Regions from separate parts of the Brevibacillus sp. Leaf182 genome, predicted to be linked through region 1. Evidence: riboswitches for the same ligand, from Rfam matches in the RefSeq annotation. Region 1 holds a riboswitch; the other holds the start of a gene.
The links. Region 1 has a riboswitch for S-adenosylmethionine ahead of metH (methionine synthase). Riboswitches for the same ligand answer to the same signal wherever they lie in the genome.
Positions count from the first base shown of each region.

Region 2: linked by a shared signal. The riboswitch ahead of ASG16_RS06855 (sugar ABC transporter substrate-binding protein) and the one ahead of metH (methionine synthase) in region 1 are both predicted to bind S-adenosylmethionine.

Region 1 is NZ_LMPN02000034.1:3,448-16,134, reverse strand. Features, by position in the region: gene ASG16_RS25895 (carboxypeptidase M32) at 1-1,409, shown strand, start outside; gene ASG16_RS25890 (3-ketoacyl-ACP reductase) at 1,586-2,305, shown strand; gene ASG16_RS31080 (hypothetical protein) at 2,514-2,663, shown strand; gene ASG16_RS25885 (mismatch-specific DNA-glycosylase) at 2,778-3,356, shown strand; gene ASG16_RS25880 (YutH/CotS family kinase-like spore coat protein) at 3,430-4,416, shown strand; gene ASG16_RS25875 (bifunctional homocysteine S-methyltransferase/methylenetetrahydrofolate reductase) at 4,479-6,344, opposite strand; gene metH (methionine synthase) at 6,376-9,822, opposite strand; SAM riboswitch class I at 9,944-10,045, opposite strand; gene ASG16_RS25865 (YjcZ family sporulation protein) at 10,259-10,366, shown strand; gene ASG16_RS25860 (YcdB/YcdC domain-containing protein) at 10,434-12,638, opposite strand; gene ASG16_RS25855 (sigma-70 family RNA polymerase sigma factor) at 12,629-12,687, opposite strand, start outside.
Region 2 is NZ_LMPN02000017.1:78,543-91,229, reverse strand. Features, by position in the region: gene ASG16_RS06900 (nucleoside recognition domain-containing protein) at 1-246, opposite strand, end outside; gene ASG16_RS06895 (FeoB small GTPase domain-containing protein) at 224-955, opposite strand; gene ASG16_RS06890 (FeoA family protein) at 952-1,206, opposite strand; gene ASG16_RS06885 (dimethylarginine dimethylaminohydrolase family protein) at 1,450-2,325, opposite strand; gene ASG16_RS06880 (IclR family transcriptional regulator) at 2,516-3,259, shown strand; gene ASG16_RS06875 (hypothetical protein) at 3,360-3,656, shown strand; gene ASG16_RS31495 (hypothetical protein) at 3,725-3,850, shown strand; gene ASG16_RS06865 (DUF421 domain-containing protein) at 3,875-4,333, shown strand; gene ASG16_RS06860 (sensor histidine kinase) at 4,497-5,750, opposite strand; SAM riboswitch class I at 5,953-6,072, shown strand; gene ASG16_RS06855 (sugar ABC transporter substrate-binding protein) at 6,169-7,188, shown strand; gene ASG16_RS06850 (sugar ABC transporter ATP-binding protein) at 7,282-8,772, shown strand; gene ASG16_RS06845 (ABC transporter permease) at 8,774-9,772, shown strand; gene ASG16_RS06840 (glycerate kinase family protein) at 9,917-11,101, shown strand; gene ASG16_RS06835 (SLC13 family permease) at 11,158-12,498, shown strand; gene ASG16_RS06830 (response regulator transcription factor) at 12,596-12,687, shown strand, end outside.

The DNA.
Region 1 (12,687 bases):
CTCGCAATGGTATGGATGCCCGTTCCGAAATCATCGGGACATTGGCTGGCGAGCAATTCAAGCTGGCGACGTCTAAAGAAATGGAAGCGCTTTTGACGGAGCTGAGTGAGCCATCTGTCCTCGAAACATTGGATGAAATTACCCGTCATAGTGTGCTGGAATGCAAAAAGGAATTTGACCGGAACAAGAAAATTCCTGCTGACAGACATCAAGCATACGTCGTGCTGACCGCTAAGGCAGAAACAGTGTGGGAAGAAGCTCGTGCCAACAACGACTTTTCCATGTTCCAGCCGTACCTGGAGAAAATCGTGAACTTCCAGCTCGAGTTCATCGAGTATTGGGGTCATGACGGCAAAAACAAGTACAATACCCTCTTGGACATGTATGAGCCTGGCATGACTGTCGATCAGCTCGATCCGATCTTTGCCACCTTGCGCGAGAAAACGGTCAAGCTGGTAAAAGCGATCGCCGACTCCCCGAACAAACCAGATACATCATTCTTGACGAAAAACTTCCCAGTGGCAGACCAGGAAGCATTCAGTCGTTTTATCCTCGAGAAAATCGGGTACGACTTCAAGTCTGGCCGCATGGATCGCAGTGCTCATCCATTCTGCACCACCTTTAACCCTGGTGATGTCCGCATTACGACGCGCTACGCTGAAAATGATTTCAATTCTGCGCTCTTCAGTTGTATTCACGAGGCTGGCCACGCGATGTACGAGCAGAATATCAATCCTGACTTGCTGTTCACTCCTCTGTGCGATGGTACCTCCATGGGGATTCACGAATCTCAATCCCGCTACTGGGAAAACATGGTCGGACGCAGTCTGCCGTTCTGGAATCACTTTTTCGCTGACTTGCAAAAAGCGTTCCCTACTCAATTCGAGGGTGTGTCTGTAGAAGACCTGCATCGTGCGGTTAACGCTGTTACTCCTTCCTTTATCCGGACTGAAGCAGATGAGTTGACGTACAACCTGCATGTCATGATCCGCTACGAAATCGAGAAAGGCTTGATCAATCAAACCATTCAAGTAGCTGATCTGCCAAAAATTTGGAATGAAAAAATGAAAGAATACCTCGGTGTTGAGCCACCGACAGATGCACTGGGTGTGCTTCAGGATGTACACTGGTCAGGCGGAATGATCGGTTACTTCCCTACTTACTCGCTGGGTAATGTGTATGCGGCACAATTCGTCCACGTTATGGAAAATGAGATCAACGGCTACGAAGAGCTGATCGCAAAAGGCAACTTCGCTCCGATCCGTGAGTGGCTAAAGGAAAAAATCCACCAGTACGGTAAAATGAAGAGCCCTCGTGAACTCGTTCAAGCAATTACAGGCGAAGGTACAAATGCGACTTACTTGATGAATTATCTGGAGAAAAAATACACAGACGTATACAAGCTGTAAGCAGTTCTACCCTTGGTATCCAATGTTCTCCCTGCTCGGGGAGGACATTTTCATTTTATCAGTTACTTTTCGTAACCTACGTACATAAAAGTGCATCCTTCCCCCCGCGGATAAATGATAGTACACTGCACAATATACATGAGATTCCTATTGTCTTGAAAAAGGAGTGTTATCGATTGGCTATCGATCTAAAAGGAAAAACCGCAATCATTACAGGAGCAGGTAAAGGCATCGGTCGCGCTACTGCAATTGCTTTGGCAAAAGAAGGCGTGAATCTCGGCCTCTTGGCTCGCTCTGAGGAAAATTTGAAGCAAGTAGCCAAGGAAGTAGAAGCATACGGCGTGAAGGTCGCAATTGCGACAGCAGACGTTTCCAACTATGATGACGTCACGACAGCGGTTACCTCTATCAAAAATGAACTGGGTCAAATTGATATCCTGCTCAACAATGCAGGCGTCGCTAAATTCGGTAAATTCCTGGAGCTGGAAACGAGCGAATGGGAGCAAATCATCCAAGTCAATCTGATGGGTGTGTACTACGTGACTCGCGCTGTACTCCCTGGCATGATTGACCAGAACTCCGGTGACATTATCAACATCTCCTCCACTGCTGGGCAAAAAGGAGCTCCTGTCACTAGCGCGTATAGTGCATCCAAGTTTGGTGTTCTTGGTCTGACTGAATCGTTGGCTCTCGAAGTTCGTAAACACAACATTCGCGTAACGGCGCTTACGCCTAGCACAGTAGCAACCGATATGGCAATTGACTTGGGTCTGACCGACGGAAATCCAGAAAAGACCATGCAGCCTGAGGATATTGCTGAGTTCGTGGTTAGCCAGTTGAAGCTGAACAAACGCATCTTTGTAAAATCCGCTGGACTGTGGTCCACCAATCCATAGAAATGGCATGGCAAAAAAGCGAAAAGAGTCCGCTCGTACAGGCGGATTTCTTTTCGCTTTTTTTCGAGGCCCTGTGAAATCGCTTCATTTTTGTTCACTTTCTATCCACGATTTCTTCACGTCTTATTCACACCTGCCCAACCAAAAATGCCCTCAACTGGAGTATGATGAACATGTAAAACATTTCCACAAAGTGGAGGGTATCCTTATGATACAAATGCTGTCGAATTGGTTGTGGGGTAATGAAGAACAAGAAGTCGTTCCATTCGAGACGAAAAGATACGTCCGGAATGAAATGGAGCAATTCACGTTCAATGAGCCACAGCAAGTGCTGCCGTATCCGCTTCCCCAGTTATAAGATCCAATACTTGATCCAATATAACCCTGAAGCTGCCGAATCTGGCAGCTTTTTTTGCTCCTTTCTGAAAGCGCTCACTGATGTGCTACAATGTGGTAAACAGGAGGGGTCGATTTGGTCGAGTTCACAGAAAAATGGTTGCCCACATACATTCGCCGCGATTTGGCGGTTTTATTTTGCGGTATCAATCCAGGACGTATATCGGCTACGACGGGTTTCCACTACGCCAATCCAGCCAACCTGTTTTGGCGCGGATTGTACGAAGGCGGCCTGACACCTCACAAGCTCTTACCCGAGGAAACCGCTACCCTCTTAGATTACAACTATGGAATTACCGATCTGGTCTCACGTCCTACCCGCTCCGCAACAGACCTGCGTAATGAGGACTATGCCACAGGTGCAGAGCTGTTCGTCCAAATGATCCAGACCTACCGACCTCGTGTCATTTGTTTTAACGGCATTACTGCTTTTCGTCACGCGACTGGGCAAAAAAAAGAAGCAATTTCACTGGGGCTACAGCTAATCAGGTACTTTGGGACAGAAGATTGGTCTGGCAGCTATGTGTTTGTCGTCCCGTCTACCAGTGGGGCTAACGCATCTTTTACCCGTGAGGAACGAATCGCCAAGTTTACGGAGCTGAGTCATTTTTTACGCGAGATGAATTGGCACCCTCTTCCCTTGCCTGGTGAATAGCTCCTTCTGTGTCAATCACTGCTCTTCTTCCGTACAATACTTGTAGCTCTGTTTGCAAGGAGGGTCATCAGCAGTGGACGACCTCATCAAAAAAATCCAGAACAGATACGCCATGACTGTTTTGCATCACAAAACCATTCGAGATACATCCAAATCACTTGTCATTTACTTGGAAACAACCAATGGCAAATTCATCGGAAAAGTTTTCCCTCTGGAAAAGGAACGTTTACATTTCATTTTGAATGCAGAAGCGCATTTGCGCAAAAACGGCGTGCTCATCCCCGACATTCAACGTACCGAAAATAATAAGCGTTACATATCTCATAAAGAAAACGTTCTCGTTCTCCATAAAAGGCTATCCTGGGCAAATATTGCGTATAACTCCCCTATTCGTATGGAACGGATCGGCATCGTATTAGGCAAATTTCATGCAAGGTCGCTCGGCTTTTCCTCCAGGCATGGCGAGCTTTACCATGGCGCAGAAAAATGGTCCGGGGAGTACAAGGCAGATTTAGCTGCTATTGAGAAGTGGGAACTTCGACATGCCGGGAAGAAAGATCAAAAATACGCTGTTATCGCGGAATACCTTCCTTTTTTCAAACAAGCGGGGAAGACAGCCAAAGAACATTTGCTATCCTCTCGGTACTTCTCGAAGTGGAAAAAGGAACCACTGAGCAACCACTTTCTCTGTCACGGCGATTTTAACAATGGGAATTTGCTCGTCAGTAATCAAAGAATTGCGATCATTGACTGGGAGGACGTTCGTTACGATTTTCCGTCCAAAGACATTGCCCGTGTTCTATCCCTTGCTATGCGAAAAAATGATCAGTGGAACGAGGAATTGTTCTCTCATCTATTGCGTGGCTATCTCCAAGAAAATCCCCTATCGATTGAGCAACTGCATTTGCTCTTTGTCGATCTCGCTTTCCCGCATATTTTTGAACGTTTTTTACGCAAGAAGCTGTATGCCCAGATGGGCCTTGCTGAGATCCAACAGCTTTGCAATCGGGAAGCTCTCAAGACCGCCTTTATGTTAGACGAAATGAAGGCCCATGTATAATAGACACAAGCCTATAGCCTGTCTATACACATAGGCCTTCTCTATTTAACTGGCGTATACCGTTAAGTCTGGGCCAGCTTCACCAATGAGCTTTGCTGGCGCGTATATTGAATGAGCTCTGCCGCCATCTCGTAATAATTGAAAGGTGTAATCAGGTAGATGCCATTGAAGTAACGAACGGCCGTGTCGACCAATTCCTTCGCGATCGCGATTCCTTCCTGTCGGGCGGCTTCTCCCTGTACCTTTTTCATTCGTTCCAGAGCTTCTGTCGACAGCTTGATTCCCGGCACTTCATTATGCAGGAACTCCGCATTGCGCGAGCTGGTCAGCGGCATGATCCCGATAAAGACAGGAATGCCGATGTGCTTCGTCGCCTCGTACACATTCCGAATGGACTCAGCATCGTACACAGGTTGTGTCATAATGTAATCCGCGCCTGCCTCGACCTTCTTTTCCAAACGTGCAACGGCAGCATCCATATTTCGGACATTCGGGTTAAAGGCTGCGCCCACGATGAACTGGGCTTTTTGCTTTAACGGACGTCCTGAGAACGAAACACCTTCGTTCAACTGCTTCACCATGCGAATCAGATCAAACGAGGTTACATCAAATACCGAGCTGGCACCTGGCAAGTCCCCAAAGCGCGACGGATCACCAGTAATCACCAGTATTTGATCGATCCCCAAAGCGTGCAGCCCCATTAAGTGCGACTGCTGCCCAATCAGATTACGGTCGCGGCAAGCAATGTGCAAGAGCGGATCGATTCCGTGCCTGCCCTTCATGAGTGCCCCGAGAGCCATGTTGCTCATCCGCACGGTCGCCAACGAGTTATCCGCCAGCGTAATGGCGTCCGCTCCTGCTTTGTGCAGCTCGCAGCATCCGTCGAGAAATTGGTCTGCATCCAGATCACGCGGCGGATCAAACTCGACAATAATCGTCGTTGCTGTTTTGACGCGCTCGACAATGCTTGGTTTCTCCCTCTCCCTCGTGTTCTGCACAGAAATCGAAGGACGATCTCCAGCAACAATGGTCGGGTTCACACGCGCTTGCGGCTCAAGTGACTCAAGTGCATCCGCCATCGCCTTTACATGTGCTGGTGTTGTTCCGCAGCATCCGCCAATCAAGCGTACCCCCTGCTCACGCAAGCGAAGCGCGCTCTGTCCAAAATATTCAGGTGATGATTTAAAGGCGTATTCTCCGTCAGTCATCCCCAGACGCCCCGCATTCGGGAATACGGATAAGAGTGCATCTTCTGGTATCACTGTATTTTCAAACGAACGTAGCAATTCAGCAGGACCAAGGCGACAGTTCAGTCCGATCACGTCAGCGCCTGCGGCTTTTAGTTCGGAAAAAGCGTCTGTCAAGTCGTAGCCATCACGTGTGCGCCCTACTTCCAATGTGGCTAACTGCGCGATTACAGGTACATCTGTGAGTGGACGGATTACCTCAATCGCCAGAAGCAGCTCCTCCAAGTCCAGGAACGTCTCCAGAATCAGTCCGTCTACCCCCGCGTGCAACAGTGCAATTGCCTGTTCCTCATACTGGTCACGGTATTCATCCAAAACCTTTTTCTTCACCCGTCCAGCCAAAATCGATCCGATGCTCCCAGCCACATAAGCATCATCCTGTGCGGCTTCCCTTGCAATAGCGACTGCGAGCCGGTTAATCCGTGCTACCTTATGCTCCAGACCGTAACGACTCAACGCATCTCGATTGGCAGAATACGTATTTGTCTCCAGGAAACGTGCACCGGCCTGATAGTAAGAGGTATGAACTTCATGTACCAAACGAGGGTTGGATAAACACAGCTCCTCAAAGCTGACGCCAACCGGGACGCCCAGCCCGTGTAGCTGGGTCGCCATCGCACCATCTCCGATTAGCAAATGGTCTTTCAAATAAGCTCGTAAATCTTTCTTTCTCGTCGTCAACTCAATCCCTTCTCTCCCATATTCATTATCATTAAACTTCAAAAATGGATGGACCTGCATTGAAATAACGAGCTTCAGGGTGAGCAAATACCATCGCCGATACGGAAGCTTCTGGCTCCATCATGAAGCCCTCTGTCAACTGAACGCCGATATCCTCCGGCCGCAACAGACGGAACAACTGCGCCTGATCTTCCAGGTTCGGGCAAGCAGGGTAACCGAAGGAGACACGAATGCCCTGATATCTAGCACCGAAGCGCTCGAGCATCGTCATCTCAACCGGGTCCGGTATGCCCCACACGTCGCGCATGACATGGTGAATTCGCTCAGCAAACGCCTCTGCCAGCTCCAATGCCAAGGCTTGGAGGACATGAGAGCGCAAGTAGTCACCACGCTCTTTTAGCTCTGTAGATTTTTCGCGAATCCCGCCCCCTGCCGTTACGGTCAGGAATCCGACATAATCCATTTCCTTGCTCTCCACTGGTCGCAGGAAGTCGGACAGGCAAAGATGAGGTTCTTCCAATTGACGCGGGAACGAAAAGCGCTCCAGCAGCTTGCTGTGGTCTTTTGGATCATAGACCAAAATATCGTTGCCATCTGACTGAGCCGGGAAGAACTGATACACACCGTGTGTCGTAATGGTTCCTTTTTGCTTCGCTTCATTTAATAGCTCTTCCACAATGCCATACAGTTCCAGTACCTTCTCGTCGCCGGCCTCTATCAATCTATCTACATTTCCGCGAACACCGAGATGTTTTCCGAGGAGCATCCGCAGGTTCAAATACGGTTGCAAATGGCTGAGCGGATATTGTCGCAAAACATGTCGTTCACAATCAGGCGGCAGATGGATTGGAACGGTTCTGCTGATGGCTGAGCGAGCTGGCAATGGTGCTTTATTCTCCTCGACAACAGGCTGAGCCGTTGCAACTGCTTCCAGCAGATGCTGCTGTTCCTCTACCAAGCGATCACGTTCTTCCGGGTTTTGCAGACGATTCACGAGCTCCAGACCATCCATGGCATCTTTTGCGTATAAAACAATTCCACGGTATTCCGGTGCGATCCGGTTCGATGTGAACTTGCGCGTCAACGCCGCACCGCCTACCATCATCGGGATATCAATGCCTGCATCACGCAGGTCTTGTGCAGTAATGACCATTTGCTGTGCGGATTTTACCAAGAGTCCAGAAAGACCGATGGCATCCGGCTTTTCTTCTCTGCAAGCGGCAATCAGTTGCTCTGGCGGTACCTTGATCCCCAGGTTCACGACATTGTACCCGTTGTTTGACAAGATAATTTCCACGAGGTTTTTTCCGATGTCGTGTACATCGCCCTTAACTGTCGCCAGCAAGATTTTCCCCTTGGCAGCAGCATCGCTTTTTTCCATGAATGGCTCTAAAAACGATACGGATGCCTTCATCACTTCCGCGCTTTGCAACACTTCTGCCACGATTAGCTGGTTGCCGTTGAACAGGCGACCGACCTCTTCCATCCCAGTCATCAACGGACCATTGATGATCTCGAGCGGTGTGTATTTATCCAAAGCCAGCTTCAGGTCTTCCACCAGACCATCCTTGGAGCCTTCGACAACATAACGGGCCAAGCGTTCCTCGAGTGTTAACGAGGAGACTTCCACACTGACTTCCTTCTTCTTTTGGCGATAAAATTCGGTGAAGGCCGCCAATGTCTCATCATTTGTCTCGAATAGAAGGGCTTCTGCCAGCTTTCTCTCGTTTTCTGGAATCGAAGCGTAGCGCTCCAGCTTTTCCGTGTTGACGATGGCGTAATCAAGCCCTGCGAGAGTCGTGTGATACAAGAAGACCGCATTCAGCACTTCCCGACCCGCAGGGGGCAAGCCGAAGGAAACGTTACTGACACCCAGGATCGTCTTACAAGCAGGCATTGCTTGTTTGATCAAACGAATGCCTTCTACCGTTTCCTTTGCAGAGCCGATGTATTGTTCATCCCCTGTCCCTACTGGAAAGACGAGTGGATCGAAAATAATATCCTGTGGCTTTATGCCATACTGGTTGACAAGAAGGTCATACGAGCGTTGCGCGACCTCCAGCTTCTTTTCGCGCGTGATCGCCATACCTGCTTCCTCAATCGTCCCAACGACAACGGAGGCACCGAACTTGTGAATAAGCGGAACGACTTCCTCAAATCGCTCCAACCCGTCTTCCAAGTTGATCGAGTTGAGAATGGCTTTCCCTTGTGAGTAGCGAAGTCCCAGCTCCATGACCTTGGCATCTGTCGAGTCGATCATGAGGGGCGCTTTTACTTTTTTCACGATGAACTGTAGGAATTTTTCCATATCTTCGTATTCATCACGGTCAGGATCAGCCAAGCATATATCGATGACATGTGCGCCGCGCTTTACTTGGGCCCGGGCAATATCGGATGCTTCTTCATAGTGACCAGCTGCAATCATTTCACGGAATTTTTTGGAACCGATGACATTGGTTCTCTCCCCTACTAGCAGGGGGCGATTGTCATCTTCGACGTAAACGACCTCGATCCCGGAGACCGCGCTCAGCGTTTCTACGGCTGCACTGCGCGGCTTGCAGTCTTTTAATGCTTCTGCCATCGCTTGAATATGGTCTGGCGTTGTTCCGCAGCAACCGCCAGCGACGTTTATCCAGCCCTGTTCAGCGAACGCCAGCATTTTGGAGGCAAGTCCTTGTGGCGTTTCATGGTAATGGCCGTTCTCGTCTGGCAAGCCTGCGTTTGGATAACAGCTAACCGCACATTGGGCAATTCCTGACAGTGTCCGCAGATGATCACGCATGAACTCTGGGCCTGTCGCACAGTTCAGACCAATGGAGACTGGCTTTATATGCTCCAAGGAGATGTAAAACGCCTCGATGTTTTGGCCCGCCAGCGTCGTGCCCATCGGCTCAATCGTACCTGACAGCATCACCGGGATCTCCTGTCCAAGCTCTTCAAAAGCTTTGCGAATCCCAATTCCACCAGCCTTGACGTTCAACGTATCTTGCGAGGTTTCCAAAAGAAGAACATCGGAGCCGCCGAGAATCAGACCTTTTGCCTGACGATAATACGCCTCGACCAGTTCTTCGAAAGTAACACCGCCTGTCAACGAGAGGGTCTTGGTCGTAGGTCCCATTGCACCTGCTACAAAACGCGGCCACTCCTCTGTGGAATAGGCATCCACCGCTTCTCTGGCCAAGCGAGCTGCCGCTATATTGATCTCAAGGTCTTTCTCCGGCACATCATACTCGGCCAAAACGATGGAAGCAGCACCAAACGTATTTGTCTCGACGATGTCTGCGCCCGCCTCTAAATATTTCTCATGAATGGAACGGATCACATCTGGTCTGGTCAGGTTCAGGAGTTCATTACAGCCATCATAGGCTTCACCGCCGAAATCATCAGCAGTCAGGTTCGCCTGTTGAAGCATGGTGCCCATTGCACCGTCCAGAATCAGAATTTTCCGGGAAAGCTGTTCGCGAAAAGTTGGTTTCATTGACGTGCCCCTTTTCTCCCTAGCATCGGCTTATTCTCTGTAATTGGGTAAATAAAATAAAAAAATCCTCTTCTTTGAAAGAAGAGGATTTGTCAGCAGATACGAAAACGCCTGAGACATCCTCTTATCTTTCAAAGCACGTAGCTTTGCTGGAATTGGCACCGGATTTTTACCGGTTGCCGAGGCTTCATCAGGCCAGTCCCTCTGCCTCTCTGGATAAGAGTCGTACACTTGTCATTTAGTTGTTATGCGAAATGTCTTGAATGTTTGCAAGTATCTTAACACCCCCGTTGTCTCCTCGTCAATTGTGAATTGTCTATTTTTTACTGAGCCTCTCCTCTTACGCGCCCATTTTTGCCTAAGCTGGGCATCCGCCCAGTCCAATATCGGCATTCGTGTATAGACTGGAGTATAACGGAAAGGAGGGGAAACAAAGATGAGTACATCTTTCTGCGGTAACGGATTCTTCGGTGACTGCTTCGCAATCGTGCTCGTGCTGTTTATCCTGTTGGTTATTATCGGGTGCTCGTGTGACGACTGTTAGATAAGTGTGTAAAAAAGGCTATCCCAAAGGCCATCAGGAATGGCTGCGGGATAGCCTTTTTTTCTTGTTATTTGGTGATGATTTTGCCTGTCACGGCATCCAGAGTAATATATTTGAACGCCAGCTTTTCGTCACTCCACGGCACATACGCCAGCTTTGGTTGAGCTAATTTTTGCCCATCCACATCTCTGCTCAAATAGACCAGCTTTAAAGGCATGACGCGTAAATACGCCTCAACGGCCGTGTCTTTCGAGACGATCTCGTCGGATGCTGGAAGCTCCACCAACTCGTGCGTCTCTCTGTAGTTTTCAAACTTTGTCACTTTGCCAGAAGACGGATCGACTGTTACTGAATAAGCCGCTGTTTGCCCGCGATCCTGTACTGGAATGCCATCCTTGCTCATGAGATATCTGAATTCCCATTCGCCCGATGACACAGGATTCGCTTCGTCTGGCTGTATGACTTTCGCCAATTGCACTTCTTTTATGCCTGGATCAACGTATTTAGGCAGAAAGGCAAGTGCAGCCTTTTCCGCTTGCTCGCGTTTGACTGTCATTGCTGTATCGGATCGCGGTGATCCCAACCCGACGACACTGCCTGTTTCTGCAAGGACTTCTACGCCGATATACTTGTCATTTTTATCATTCCAGACGTATTCCTTGCGTCCGTCACGGTTACTCTCTCTATAGGTCGAGTCATCCACTTGTATGCCGAATTCCGCTTGCAGCAACGCCTTTGCCTCATCCTTGGAGCGAACCTTGACGTATTCCTTTGGAGATTCGATCGGATGTGCTTCCTTCGTATTCAACTGATCATAAGCAAGCCCGTTATCTCCCGTTCCATACACCATCTTGCCATTGGTCGCGTCGATATACCACTCCTGACCATCTTCACGTCCTCTTTGCATGAAGGAAACAGCCGGCGTGTACTCCAGAATGGGCTGCCACATATCCCCTTGTTTTGATTCTGGCCGTATTCTCGGGTTCTGCACGTATCGAAGCTTCATATGCTCGCTCAGCTCTTTGATGGCTACCTCTTCTGACACAGCAGTCGATACATCCGGGTACTGCGACGGCTCAAATGTTTCGGGCTCCATCCTGAAATATTGGACGTGGCCAGAGTCAGTTGTTATTATGCTAATTTCATCAGACAACACTGGCAGTTCGTTATGATATCGCAGATACAACCCTGGATCGTTGGCGTCCAATAACCGATAGTTATCACTATCCGCCCCGAGCAGTTTGTTCAGGAACTGTCGCTCTTGCTGCAAGGCTTTTTCTCCTTCTGCTTCTTTCCGGCTCGCTCCTTCCTTTTCATCCCTATTCAAAAGCCTATACGATTCCAGTGCTTGACCATTTCCATAGATCACAAGAGAAACCTGATGTCCCTCCTTGTTCGATTTCCCCAAGATGAATGACATGCCATCGTGGTTCTTTTCTTTGTCCAAAAGAAGAAGGGATGGGCTTAAATCGGGCATGGCATCTGTCAGCTTGGTGAAAAAGGCTTGTTCGCTCTTGTTCAATCGCCCGAAAAACGCGACTTGCTCCTGTTGGTCAATTCCAACCGACATTACGTCGAACGGAACGGGCTGGCCGCTTTCCATTCGTTGATAATTCACGCTCATCCATGGGCCTTTTACCATATACTCGTCGGTATAGATCTGAGTCTGGACGTGCTGATAGGACTTGCTTCCCTCCCCAAGGAAAGCTTGTAGAAATGCGTTTGCAGCATTCTCCGCAGTCTTGGCTGATGGCAATCTCCCTTCCTTCTGTTCTCCTCGATCACCATCAATTGTAAAGCTCTCAATTTGTCCTGTCTGTATATCATAGGCAACCTTGGCACGAGCATTATCGCCTTCCAATAACGTTAGATCACTGATTCCATGGCTTGTACGATCCACTCTTATTGTCATCTTGCTCAAGGCTGGAATCACTTTTTTTAATGGTAAAATGGCCTCTTCCGCCGACACCTTTACACTGTTCTGATTTGCCTCTTTATTGTTTTTTTTCGTAGCAGTCGTTGCAACCGCATTAGTTACATTTTTGCCACTAGGCATCTCTGGAAACCAGCCTTGCTGGTGCATTCCCACAGCAGTTACCGCTAAGCACGCTGCTAGTGATCCAGCCACGAAAATTCTGTTTCGATTCTTGTGCTTATTCTTTGCAATCGCACCTCTGATCCGTAATTCCATCTCTTTTGTAAACCTCACTTCCTTCACTGATTCCTCACTTGCGCTCCGTACAGCTTCACGCATTTCCTTATCTACGTCCATTCCAATCCCTCCTTTTCACACAATGCCTTAAAATGTTTTCGGGCGCGGG
Region 2 (12,687 bases), on a different contig from region 1:
GCCTAAAATCGCCAGCATGATGGGGTAGCCCCATATTTTTGACGTCACAATTTTATCCAGCCTATATGCACGAGAAAGCTTTTGCTTGTCTTCGTATGTCACAGCTTCCTTACAAATACTGCGACTAGTGCGGTAAATGTCACTCACAATCGTGTCTCGAATGGAATTTCCTTCCACTGAGCTTTGGGCCGCGGAAAGAAGTGCATCAAGGGAATCAGACGGATTAGTGGCAAACGGTTCGGCCATGGGTCAAAGGCTCCTTTCTTGCCGTTGTAGCCGGATCTTGCATGCGCTCTCTCAAGGTGCGCAACAAACTTTCATCTCCATCCAACAACCGCAGAGCGATCCATCTTGTCGGAAAACGGCTACCCAAGGTTTTCTCGATTTGCGGCTCCAACTGTGCCAGCTTGGATTCAATCTGTTCACTGTAGATTATCTGTACAGGATTGGGCACGATTGTTCCGTTTGCTACTTTCTCCACCTGATCGAGCAAATTCTCGATCCCGATTTGATTTCTGGCGGAGATGGCGATACAGGGAACGCCTAAGCTTTGCGAGATTTTTTCCAGATCAATACGAATGCCAAGCCTTTTCGCCTCATCGATCAAATTGACGCATACGACGACGTGAGGGGTCATTTCCAACACCTGCAAGGCCAAATTGAGATTCCGTTCCAATGAAGTCGCATCCAGTACCACAATGGTGACGTCAGGCTGCTCGAAGATAATGTAATCTCTCGCGACTTCTTCATCCGCCGAGTTGGAATACAAGGAATACGTACCTGGCAAATCGATGATCCGAAAAGTCGTATTTCCCCGAGCGAATTCTCCCTCAGCCATTACGACTGTCTTCCCTGCCCAGTTTCCCGTATGTTGGCGAAGTCCCGTCAATGTGTTGAATAATGTACTCTTACCGGTATTCGGATTTCCTGCCAAGGCAATCGTGTACGAAGTCACTTTTCTTCACTCCCCACGTACTCTCCAAATATGAGGGAGCTTTCTTCTTTGCGCAGGGCGATGATCGTGTTATTAACCCGAAAGGCAATGGGATCGCCTAGCGGACTTTTTTGCATGACTTCCACGATGTTGCCGGGGACGAAGCCGAGATCCAGCAATCGTCTGCGCAGTATACCCTGAACGTCAATACGATCCAGACAGATGTGGCTACCAATCAAGGCATCAGATAAAGGAATGCTGATAGATGGCATGAGGTTCACTCTCCTTTTTTCGTTAAGGACAAACTGTTGGCTTAGGGCAAAAATGAAGGTAAAAAAAAGTACACGTAGACGATATCTTATGATTTTAGTTTAAGGTAAGATTCTTTCCTAGGCAACAAAGTTTTTGCTTAAGGAAACTTTTTGGTCATAGAAAAACTGCACCCCCAATTGTTCATGGTATCTAACAATGGAGGTACAGTTCATTCTTGATGGTGTATTGCGTGTATCTAACGGCTAGATTCGTTCCACCGGGCTTGTCAGGCAAGTAGGCCCACCTGTTCCCTTATAAGAAATCTCCTCGCCCTCATACTCGTACACAGTCGCACCTGCGTCGAGAAGGAGTTGCTTGGTAATCGGGTTGCCTGCCACGACCATACACACACGCGGCGCGAGGGCGAGAACATTGCTACCGAGATTATCGTACTCATGATCCGGTACCTCGATTAACTGTATGCCTCTGTCGATGAGCAGTTGGCGGAAAAATACAGGCATCAGCTTGGAGTAGACGACTGCCAAATCATGATCGACCATGCTGATGATCGACATAAGATGCAGACATTCCGCAGGACCGCGATCATACGGGAGCTGTACAACGATGATTTCATCCGTGAAATCCTTGACCATTTCCGTAATTTGAGCGATAGCCGCTTCGTTCGTGCGAAAGCCAAGTCCGATCGCGAGCGTTTTTTCATCCAGCCAGACGAGATCGCCGCCATCTGACAAGGCATCGCCTGTGAGCTGTCCCAGAATCGGGATATTGTTTTCTTCTAAAAAGGTCTTGTATATTTCTGCTTCTCCCTGACGAAGCTCCTTGCCAGATTTGAGGATGATTGCCCCTTTGGAAGTAAATTTCACCGGGTCGTGGGCGTAAATGGAATCCAGTCCGGTTTTATCGGATTGTGGCAAGTGCAGGACGTTTTCCACATGCTCGCGCAAAATCGATTCGAATTTGGCGTATTCATGCAGAGCGCGGTCCCAGTCAGGGCGGTCTGTATAATTGAAGGTTTTCCACGATTGATCGAGATGTTCTTGGCTGATAAATGCTTGATGGGGATGCTTGATGATGACGGTTTTCATCTTTTTGACCATGGATTGGCTGCCTTGGAACATAGTTGCCTCCCTTTTTCCACATTGCAGAATATTATTCATATTTCGAAATGTTCACCATTAGTTTACACATTCTGATTTCTGACTGTCAATCTGTGATTCTTCCTGGAGTTTTTTTGCGATTCACAAAATTAGAGCAAATGGTTTAACATAGTTTCATATGAGAAGATAGATAGAAAAGGGGGGGATGACCGTGATTCAATCGTTTGATCGAGCGATGGCGATTGCAACGGTACTTTCGTCGGATGAACATAGAAAATGGTGGACGATCAATGATTTAGCGAAAGAATGCCAGCTCCCGGTCAGCACCATCTATCGACTGTTGTACACGTTGATGAAGCATGGACTGGTAGAGCAGGATGCTGCGACCAAACAATATACGTTGGGGATTAAATGGATGGAGTTCGGCTTGCGGGTGCTCGATCGGATCGATTATCGCAAAGTGATCAAGCCGATGATTGAGGAGCTTGCCAGAGAAGTGAACGAAAGTGTTTATTTCAGTCAGCCTAGCGGACTCGAATCTATTGTCGTTGATCGCGTAGACAGTCAGCACAATATCCGCATCTACGACCAGTTGGGCTTGCGGATTCCGATGCATATCGGTGCGGCTAATAAAGTCGTGCTGGCCCACATGCCTGTGGAAGAAGCCAGACAAACCGTAGTACAGCTCGTGAGTGAAGAGCAGGTGCCTGCTTTTATGGAGAAGCTCCAGGAGATCAGAGCTGCTGGTCATGCTGTCAGCTTTGCGGAGCGGACGGAAAATACGGCGTCCGTCGCAGCACCTGTGATTGATTACACCCAAAAGGTAATCGGGGCATTAAGCATTGGAATTGTCACGTATGATTTGAAGGAGGAACGGCTCCAGTATTTGATTGAACAGGTAAAGGATGTCGCTCACAAAACCTCGCAACGGCTAGGCGGCCTGTCAAAGGCTTGACTGGCCTTTTTTTATTTTGATTTGTTTGTAACATTTTCCTTTTACTTCCGACTATTGGGCTAAGAACGTAAAAAAAGAGGAAGCCAGGAGGAAATTCAAAATGAAACCATACGCAACCAAAAAGCTGATGATCACAGTAGGAGCTGCTGCTTTGCTCTTCTCAAGTCCATTGTGGGTTACGCAACCACAAGTAACTGTACAAGCCGCGGCAGCCAAATCGACGCAACCCCAATTGAGCAAAGCAGCCCAGAAAACCGTAGACAGGCTGAGCAAACACTATCCGGAATTAAAAAATGCGGAAAAAACTATTTCACGTAACAATCAGATGCGGGATGTCTTCCACATCCAATTCCGGATCTTTCCGGGTATCTCGACGCTCGTACTGGCAAGGAAGTGAAAACGAATTTGTGGCGCGGGGAGTCGTTTAGCGACAGTATTGCCGTCAAGCCAGGAGGTAAGAAGACAATGGTTGCATCGGCAAAAGAGGCTGCGGCTGCTATGGAGTTCTTCGGTCAGAAAGTGGAGGGTTTCACATTTACCGGAGACTCCTGGTGTTTTGTTTTGCATAATGCTTTCCCAGAAATTGCATAGTAAAGCGTGAAGGGAGGGGCAAATGTGGAAGGATTCGGAGAAAGTATGATCGTCATCGGGCGCGTATGTACAATTATTCCTTTATTACTGCTGGTCACCTTGTTCATGGGCAAGCGTTCGATTGGGGAGCTGCCTGTTTTTGACTTTATCATCATTATTACTTTGGGATCAGTGGCAGGGGCTGACATTGCAGAGCCAGATGTCCGGCATATTTCGATTGTAGTAGCAGTTTTGACGTTGGGTATATTGCAACGGGTCGTATCGCAGTTGTCCGTTGTCTTTCGCTGGTTTGGCAGAATGGTGACATTTGAGCCGACCGTCATTTTCTCCAACGGGAATTTTCACGTCAAAAACATGAAAAAAATCCGCTACTCTCTCGATAATGTTCTCCATATGCTTCGCGAGAAAGACATTTTCGATCTGGCAGAGATTGATTTGGCTATTATCGAGGCGAACGGTCGATTGACCGTGCTCAAAAATTGAAGAAAAAGGGGATCGCGTCCGAACAAGTCTTTCTCGCAACGATTAATCGGAAAAATGAACTGCTGTACACCTTAAAAAACGAAAAAGAACCACAAGTACCTCCGTTGCATCATTAGCTATCGAATGGAAAAAGGCACAGTTCCTCTGCAAAACCTGCATGAAGTTACTGTGCCTTATACGGGAGCATAATGGTGAACTTGGTTCCTACTCGTGGTTTGCTTGATACATTGACCGTTCCGCCAATCGCATGAATGACATGATAGGAATACGTCAATCCAAGACCGGTCCCAGTTGTTTTCGTAGAAAAGTAAATCGTTCCAAGGCGGCTGATCTGTCCTGCATCCATACCGATACCGTTATCCTTGATGACCAAAACGGCTTTGTTTCGCTCGATGAGCAAGTCCAGGGAGACTTTTCCGTCCGAAATATCCGAGCACGCCTCGATGGCATTTTTGATGAAATTCACCAGCACTTGCTTGAACTCGTCTGGATTGGCCTTGATCGTCACAGGTCTCTCAAAGTCTTGCAGCGTAAGCTCCACGTTATGCATATTGGCAAAGGGGAGCATCACTTCGCGGATGGCATGGAGATGCTCGCTCACATTAATGATCTCATGCCGTTCCTTGAGTGGCTTGGAAATCGCAAGGTACTCGGTCAAAATGGCTTCTGTCCGTTGGATTTCGTCGAGACTGATGCGAATGTATTGATCGACTTTTACCAAATTTTCCGGGCGTTCCTGTATTAATTTCAAGAAGCCTTTGACTGCTGTCAGCGGATTGCGAACCTCGTGTGCGAGTGATGCAGCAACATGGCTCATCGTCTGGATTTTTTCATTTTGCGCGTGGCGAATAAACAGCTCCTTATCCGAAACGCATTTGCTGAAAAGCGACATTAATAACCAGAGGCCGAAAAAGTTTTGAATAGGAATCACTATGGTGTAGTAAACGAGGTGTTGAGTTACATACGTGGGAAAAAAGTAATAAGTAGTCCCTAAAGCAACCGTAGAAAAAATCGCACTCGTCATAAAAAGATACAGTGTTTTCCGATAACTGGCTTTATAGTGTCGATACAAAAAGAGTGACAAGACAAAATTGACTGTAAGGATCAGCATGGCAACCCATGTTCCTTCGCCACCTAGGTAGTACCGATAAACCAAGGCTTCAATCAGCAGGAGCAAGGCAATCTCGACTCCGCCATAAACCAGTCCGAAAAGAATGATGATATGTCGGATATCAAAAAACATGCCATTCGTGACGCTCGGGGCGAAGGTCATCGCGAGAAACATGCAGGCTGAGCTGGTGATGACAATAAAGGAGCGGCTGTAGTTCCTCATTTTGTCACGGTAATAGATGTTGAAAAACACAAACGGGATAATGGCGAAAAACCATTGAAGAATGACTTCTTTTAATAGACTCATGTAGCATCCCCATCGCAAATATTTGCTAGGCTTGTATCAATCTACGATAATTCGACAAGACACAACAAAATCCCTCTTGATGTTACATAAGAAACTGGAATATTTATCAAGAAAATTCTTTCGGTAAACCTAGTTGACAGATAGGTAATTGCCAGATTATATTCTGTATATACTTATACAAACGTTTTGAAAATAGAAACTACTCTTATCAAGAGAAGGCTGAGGGAATGGCCCTATGAAGCCCGGCAACCTAGCACGAGAGAATGCGTTCTTTCGAGCCAAGGTGCTAACTCCAACAGGTAGAATACCTGACAGATAAGAGGCGAGAATCTTGTCGATTTTTGTCCTCTTTCTCTGTGAAAGAGGATTTTTTGCTTTTGTCATCTGTTATCAAAAAGAAAAAGGGGGAACATTTGTGATGAAAAAGAAACTGGGATTACTGACTTCACTTGTTGTGGCTGCGTCTGTTCTCGTGACGGCATGCGGCGGAGGAACAAGCACCGGAACCGGCAGCACGAACCAGCAGGGCGGAGAGAACGCAAAGAGAATCGCATTGATCATGCGTCAAAACGTAGGGACGTTCTCCGCCCAATATATCAATGGCGTGAAGTCAGAGGTGGAGAAAAACGGTGGCGAGTTGACCGTATTCAACGCAGATACCGATCTGGCAAAAATGGCGTCCAACCTCGATGCGGCAGTGAATCAAAAATTTGATGGCATTCTGATCGACCATGGTACGGCAGAAGCGTTGCAGCAGGGCACGCAAAAAGCCGTGGATAGAAAAATCCCGGTCGTCCTGTTTGATACAGACATCAACATTCCAGGCGTGCCAGTAGTGGCGCAGGATGACAACAAATTGGCAGAGCTGAGCCTGGAGAAGCTGGCGGCAGATACAAACGGCAAAGGCAACATCGTAAAAATTTGGGTAGCTGGCTTTGCACCGATGGAAAAACGCCAAGTCACGTATGAAGCTTTCCAGAAGAAATACCCGGACTTAAAAGAAATTGCGGCATTCGGTTCTGCTACCAACAATACGGCACTCGATACACAAACGCAGATGGAAGCAATCTTGAAAAAGTATCCGAACAAAGGCGACATCACAGCAGTATGGGCGGCTTGGGATGAATTTGCCAAAGGGGCGACACGTGCCATTCAGCAAGCAGGCCGTACGGAAATCAAAGTGTACTCCATCGATTTGAGCGATGAGGATCTGCAAATGATCCAGGCGGAAAACTCTCCGTGGACAGCGACGGCAGCGGTAGACCCATCCAATATCGGACGCATTCATGCGCAAACCGTGTTCCAAAAAATCAAAGGCGAGCAAGTACCAGACAACGTGAAGCTGAATCCAGTGCTGGTGAAACAGGAAGACCTGCCGAAGGATAAGAAAGTAACGATGGGCGACCTGTCCCAATATGTACAAGAGTGGGGCAAGTAAGAACCAAATTGGCTTTTCCCGTTGAGCTGTATCCGTCAACGGGATTTTTCCTTATAGAGGTTGGAACACGCAGGTAAACAGGAGGTGTGAAAAATGTCCACATTGCAGATGAAAGGGATGGCGAAGCAGTTTTCCGGGGTTCCTGCCCTGCGATCCGTCGATTTCGAGGTGCGCGCAGGAGAGGTTCACGCACTCCTTGGTGCCAATGGCGCGGGAAAGAGTACCCTGATGAAAATCCTCACGGGAGCGTATCAGGCAGATGGCGGTACGATCACCATCGATGGACAGGCCGTGACGATCAATTCGCCGCAGGATGCCAAAGCACAGGGCATTCAATGTGTATATCAGGAAGTGGACACCGCCTTGATCCCGTATTTAAGCGTCGCTGAGAATATTTTACTCGATCAACTCGTCCAGGCGAAAACCAAGGGACTGATCAACTGGAAGAGCTTGTACAACGAATCAGAGCAGATTTTAAAAAACTTCGGCTTCTCCATTCCTGTGAGGATGCTCGTTGAAGAATGTACGCTATCGGAAAAGCAATTGATTTTGATTGCACGGGCGACCGTTCAAAAGGCGAAGTACGTCATTTTCGATGAACCGACAGCGCCGTTGAGTACAAAGGAGAGCGAACGGCTGTTTCAAATCATTGCGCAGTTGAAAAAAGCTGGGGTCGGGATCATTTATATCTCCCACCGCCTGCCAGAAATCTTTGAAATCTGTGATCGGATCACCATCATGCGCGATGGACAGCATGTTATGACCACAGACACGGCGAAGACCAATATGGACGAAGTGATCGCGAACATGCTGGGCAAAAGCTTTGACGAGGAGTTCCCAAAGCTTGCAGTGCCGATTGGCGAAACGATTTTTGAGGCGTCAGGTGTGGCTGGCGGCAAAGTACACGGAGTCGACTTGCAGGTTCGCGAGGGAGAAATCGTGGGTGTCGTCGGTCTGGTTGGGGCAGGAAAGACTGAGCTCGCCCGATTGCTCTTCGGTGCAGATGAGGCAAAGGCTGGAGCCGTTCGATTGCATGGAAAACCTACCCAACTGCGCTCGCCAAAGGACGCCGTCGATACAGGAATTGTGCTCGTCCCGGAGGAAAGGCGCAAAGAAGGCATTTTCGTAGAGGAGTCCGTACAGAACAACCTGTCAGTCGCCTCGTTGAAAAAGAAGTCCTTGCTTGGTTTTATCAAAAGAGGGGCAGAAGCGGCTAGTGCAAGAGAGCTCGTTTCGCGCCTTGGTGTAAAAACAGCCGATATCAAGCAACTGGTCGGTTTTCTCAGCGGCGGAAACCAGCAAAAAGTCGCTATCGGCAAATGGCTGGATACAAACGCTCATCTCTTTATGTTTGACGAGCCGACAAAAGGGGTGGATATCGGCGCGAAAAGCGATATTTACCGCCTGATCGGAAAGCTCGCCGAGCAGAAAAAGGGTGTCCTGTATTTCTCCTGTGAGTTTCAGGAAGTAATCGGGATTGCTGACCGGATTCTTGTCATGTTCGAGGGCAAGATCGTGAAGGAATTGAGTCGCGAAGAAGCAACACAAGAGCTGATTATGTACTACGCAAGCGGAGGTGAGTAACGTGGCAGATAAAAAGTTTAGCTTATTTGATTTTGTTTATAAATACGGAACGGTTGCAGTTATTGTAATTGTCATGCTGTTATTCAGTTTGACCAACCCGTATTTCTTCACGTACGACAACTTGACGGACATTCTTCGCTCCATCTCGATTGTGACATTTGTCGCGATTGGCGTTACGTTCTCGCTGATTGTCGGAGGTTTTGACTTGTCTGTAGGATCGACGGTTTCATTGACCACGGTCGTTTCTGCTTCGATGATGGTTTGGTACGAACAAGGAGTCTTCACGACTTTGGTTGTTCCCATTGTACTCAGCTTGCTCGTCGGGCTGGTCAACGCCTTCCTGGTCGTGAAAATCCGCATTCCTGATTTGCTGGCTACTCTGGCGATGCTCTACATCGTCAACGGCATTCATATGACGTATTCCCAAGGCTACTCGATCTACGCAAACATGCCGATGCAGGACGGCTCACAGGCTCCGGGAAAATTTCAGGAATGGTTCCTGTGGCTGGGCCAAGGAGAAATTCTCTCCGTACCGATTCCGGTTATCCTGACCTTTTTACTTGTCGCAATTACGCATGTGTACCTGACCTATACGAGACAGGGAAGGATGCTGTACATGACAGGCGGTAATTTGGAAGCAGCCCGTCTGTCGGGGATTCCTGTAAATCGCTATCGTACCCTGGCTTATGTGCTCTCCGCTCTTTTTGCGGGCTTGGGCGGGATGCTCTTGGCAGCGCGGATTGGCACCGGGCAGGTGAGTAGTGGCGGTTCCATGCTGATGGATGCAGTAGCGGCTGCTTTCGTAGGCTTCTCCGTTTTCGGCGCAGGAAAACCAAACGTTTTCGGTACATTTGTGGGAGCGATCCTAATCGGGGTGCTGCTTAACGGGATGACGATGCTCAATCTGCCGTACTACGCTTACGATATTATCAAGGGGACGGTACTGGCGCTCGCATTGGCTGTGACCTATTACCAACTGCGCAGAAAACGAAACGCTTAGAATCGTAACGTTCTTCTCGCTTTTCTCTCATCGATTTCTCATCTTCCTATTATTCCCTTCTCTTTTTTGAAGCTTAGTATTGGTCTTACTCAAGTGAGACGAATGCGAAAGCAAATTCAAATAAAGAGAAGGGATGTTGTTTTTATGCGTATACTTGTTGTGCCTTCGGGCTTTAAGGAAAGTTTAGATGCCGAGCAAGCAGCAGAGTGCATGAAAGAAGGAATCCTGCGCGTCCTCCCGCTCTCCCAAGTACAGACACTGCCAATGGTAGACGGGGGAGAAGGCTTTACAAAAGCGATTGTAAAAATTTCGAATGGTTCGATTATCGATAAGGAAGTAACGGGCCCTGTAGGAGAAAAGGTTCCTTCCCATTTTGGGATATTCGGATCAAAGACGACAGGCCAAACGGCTGTGATCGAGATGGCGGCAGCAGCGGGACTACGACTGGTTCCAAGAAGCTTGCGTGACCCGCGCAAAACGACGACACATGGCGTCGGTGAATTGATCAAAGCGGCGCTGGACATGGGGGCAGATCGTATTTTGCTAGGCTGCGGCGATTCCGGTACTTCCGATGGCGGGGCAGGCATGGCGCAAGCACTTGGCGCTAAATTTTTGGATGCAAGCGGTCGGGAAATCCGTATTGAAGGCGGAATATCGCTGGCAAACGTAACGAAAATCGATGTATCCGGCATGGACAAAAGACTCAAGCAGGTGCAAATCGATGTGGCTTGCAACTGGTTTAACAAGCTGTGTGGGGAAAACGGAGTCGCTCGCGTGTTCGGTCCGCAAAAGGGAGCAACGCCTGAGCAAGTGGTTGAGCTGGAAGAAGCACTCGAACAATTCGCGGCTATCATCGAGCGGGATTTCGGTATCGATGTCAGAGAAATGCCGGGCAGTGGTGCATCGGGTGGCTTGGGTGCTGGTTTGCATGCGCTGACGGGTGCGAATCTGTATCCACGCTACGACATTATCATGAAGTACATTGATTTGGATCGGATGCTTCAAGAGACAGACCTTGTATTTACGGCGGAAGGCAGTATTGATTTTCAAACACCGCGAGGAAAAATTCCAGTGGAAGTGGCAAAGAGAGCGAAGAAGCATGCCCTGCCAGTAGTGGCTTTGGTGGGGACTGTTGGGAAAGGTGCCCGACTCAATTATGAGCACGGAATTGATGCGTACACGAGTATTTTGCCGATGCCGTCTACGTTGGAAGAAGCGTTCATGCATGCGCAGAAATGGCTGACCGATTGCTCGGAAAGCTCCATGAGAACCATCATGGTGGGCCTGCAGCTCGCAAATCGTTTAATGACGAAGGAGCACGTATCGTGATTGCACAGACTGTTGCAAAGGAAAGACCTGCCTGGGTCCTTCCGATTGTCCTGATTATGTTCGTTGAATTACTGCTTATGCTGCCGTCTTCCCTGACATTTGAAGCCAAATGGAGCTTGTTCTGCTTCTGTGTCGCCGTGATTCTGTGGACGACCACCTCGCTGAACTCCGCCTATGTAGCGATTGGCTCCGTATTACTCCTCGTCGTGACAGGTACGGCTGACCAGGAAATTTTGTTCGACTCGCTTGCCTCCGATGTCATTTGGTTAATGATAGGCTCATTCATTCTCGGTGGCGCTCTTCAAGTGACAGGTTTGGCAGGCAAACTAACAGATCTGGTCGTAAGCAAGGCAAAGAATGTCAAAAGCTTGTTTTGGCTCTTGACGGTCGTCGTTCAATTTCTCGCATTCTTTATCCCGTCTACTTCTGGGCGTGCAGCGGTGCTTCTGCCTGTTTTCCACTCGCTGACCTCAGAAATCGGGAACAAGCAAATTACGAAAGCCATGGCGATCCTGATTCCGACGATTATTTTAGTATCGACGAGCTCCACCATGATCGGAGCAGGCTCCCATTTTATCGCCCTCGATATGCTGAAGGAGTTCAATGGGGAAGGGATTAGCTTCGCAGAGTGGCTGTTGTGGGGACTGCCGTTCGGGGTAGTAGCCAGCATCGTTACATGCCGGATTGTGCTGGCTCTGTTTCTCACCAAAGAAGAGATGCAGCGCCCACTCAAAAGCAAAAAGCTTTCCCTCACCTTGTCCCGCAACGAAAAATATACGGTTGCTGTGATCGGGGCGATGGTCATTTTCTGGCTGACAGAGCGTTTTCACGGAATCGAGATTGCTACCACGACAGTCGTCGGCGCCTTTCTTTTGACACTTCCGAATGTAGGCGTCATGAAATGGAAGGATGGCGTTCAGTCTGTCTCGTGGAACCTGATTCTGTTTGTAGGGGCAGCCATTGCACTCGGAAAGTCGTTGTTGGAGAGCGGCGCGGCAGAGTGGATCATGAAGAAGCTGTTCACGATCACCGAGCAACTGGAAGGGGAATCGTCCCTTCTGATCATTGTGGTTATCACATTGCTGACACTGACCTCCCATTTGTACATTACATCACATACAACGCGAGCCGTCATTCTTGTTCCACCGCTTCTCTACTTTTCTAGCAGCCTTGATTTGAATGAAGTGACCGTGTTGTTCTTAGGAATCGTCGGTATGAACTACTGCCTGACCTTCCCTGTCAGCTCCAAAGCATTGCTCATGTTCCAGGAAAGCGGCAAGGAGACCTTTTTGCCTAAGGATTTGCTGCGGTTGAGCTTGTATGCTGGTGCTGCCCACGCGATCCTGATGGTCGTCTTTTATTACGCGTACTGGCAGTGGGTGGGGTTATCAATATAAGTAAAAAATTATATCTTTCGTACGGATTACTCTTTGATCCACAGCCAATATTTGCTAAACTCATCTGGATAATGGATGCAAGGTTTAGGAGGATTACATGTCGGAGCGAATATTAATTGTGGAAGATGAAGAGAAAATTGCTCGTGTGATTCAATTAGAGCTGGAATACGAAGGATACGAAAGCGAGAT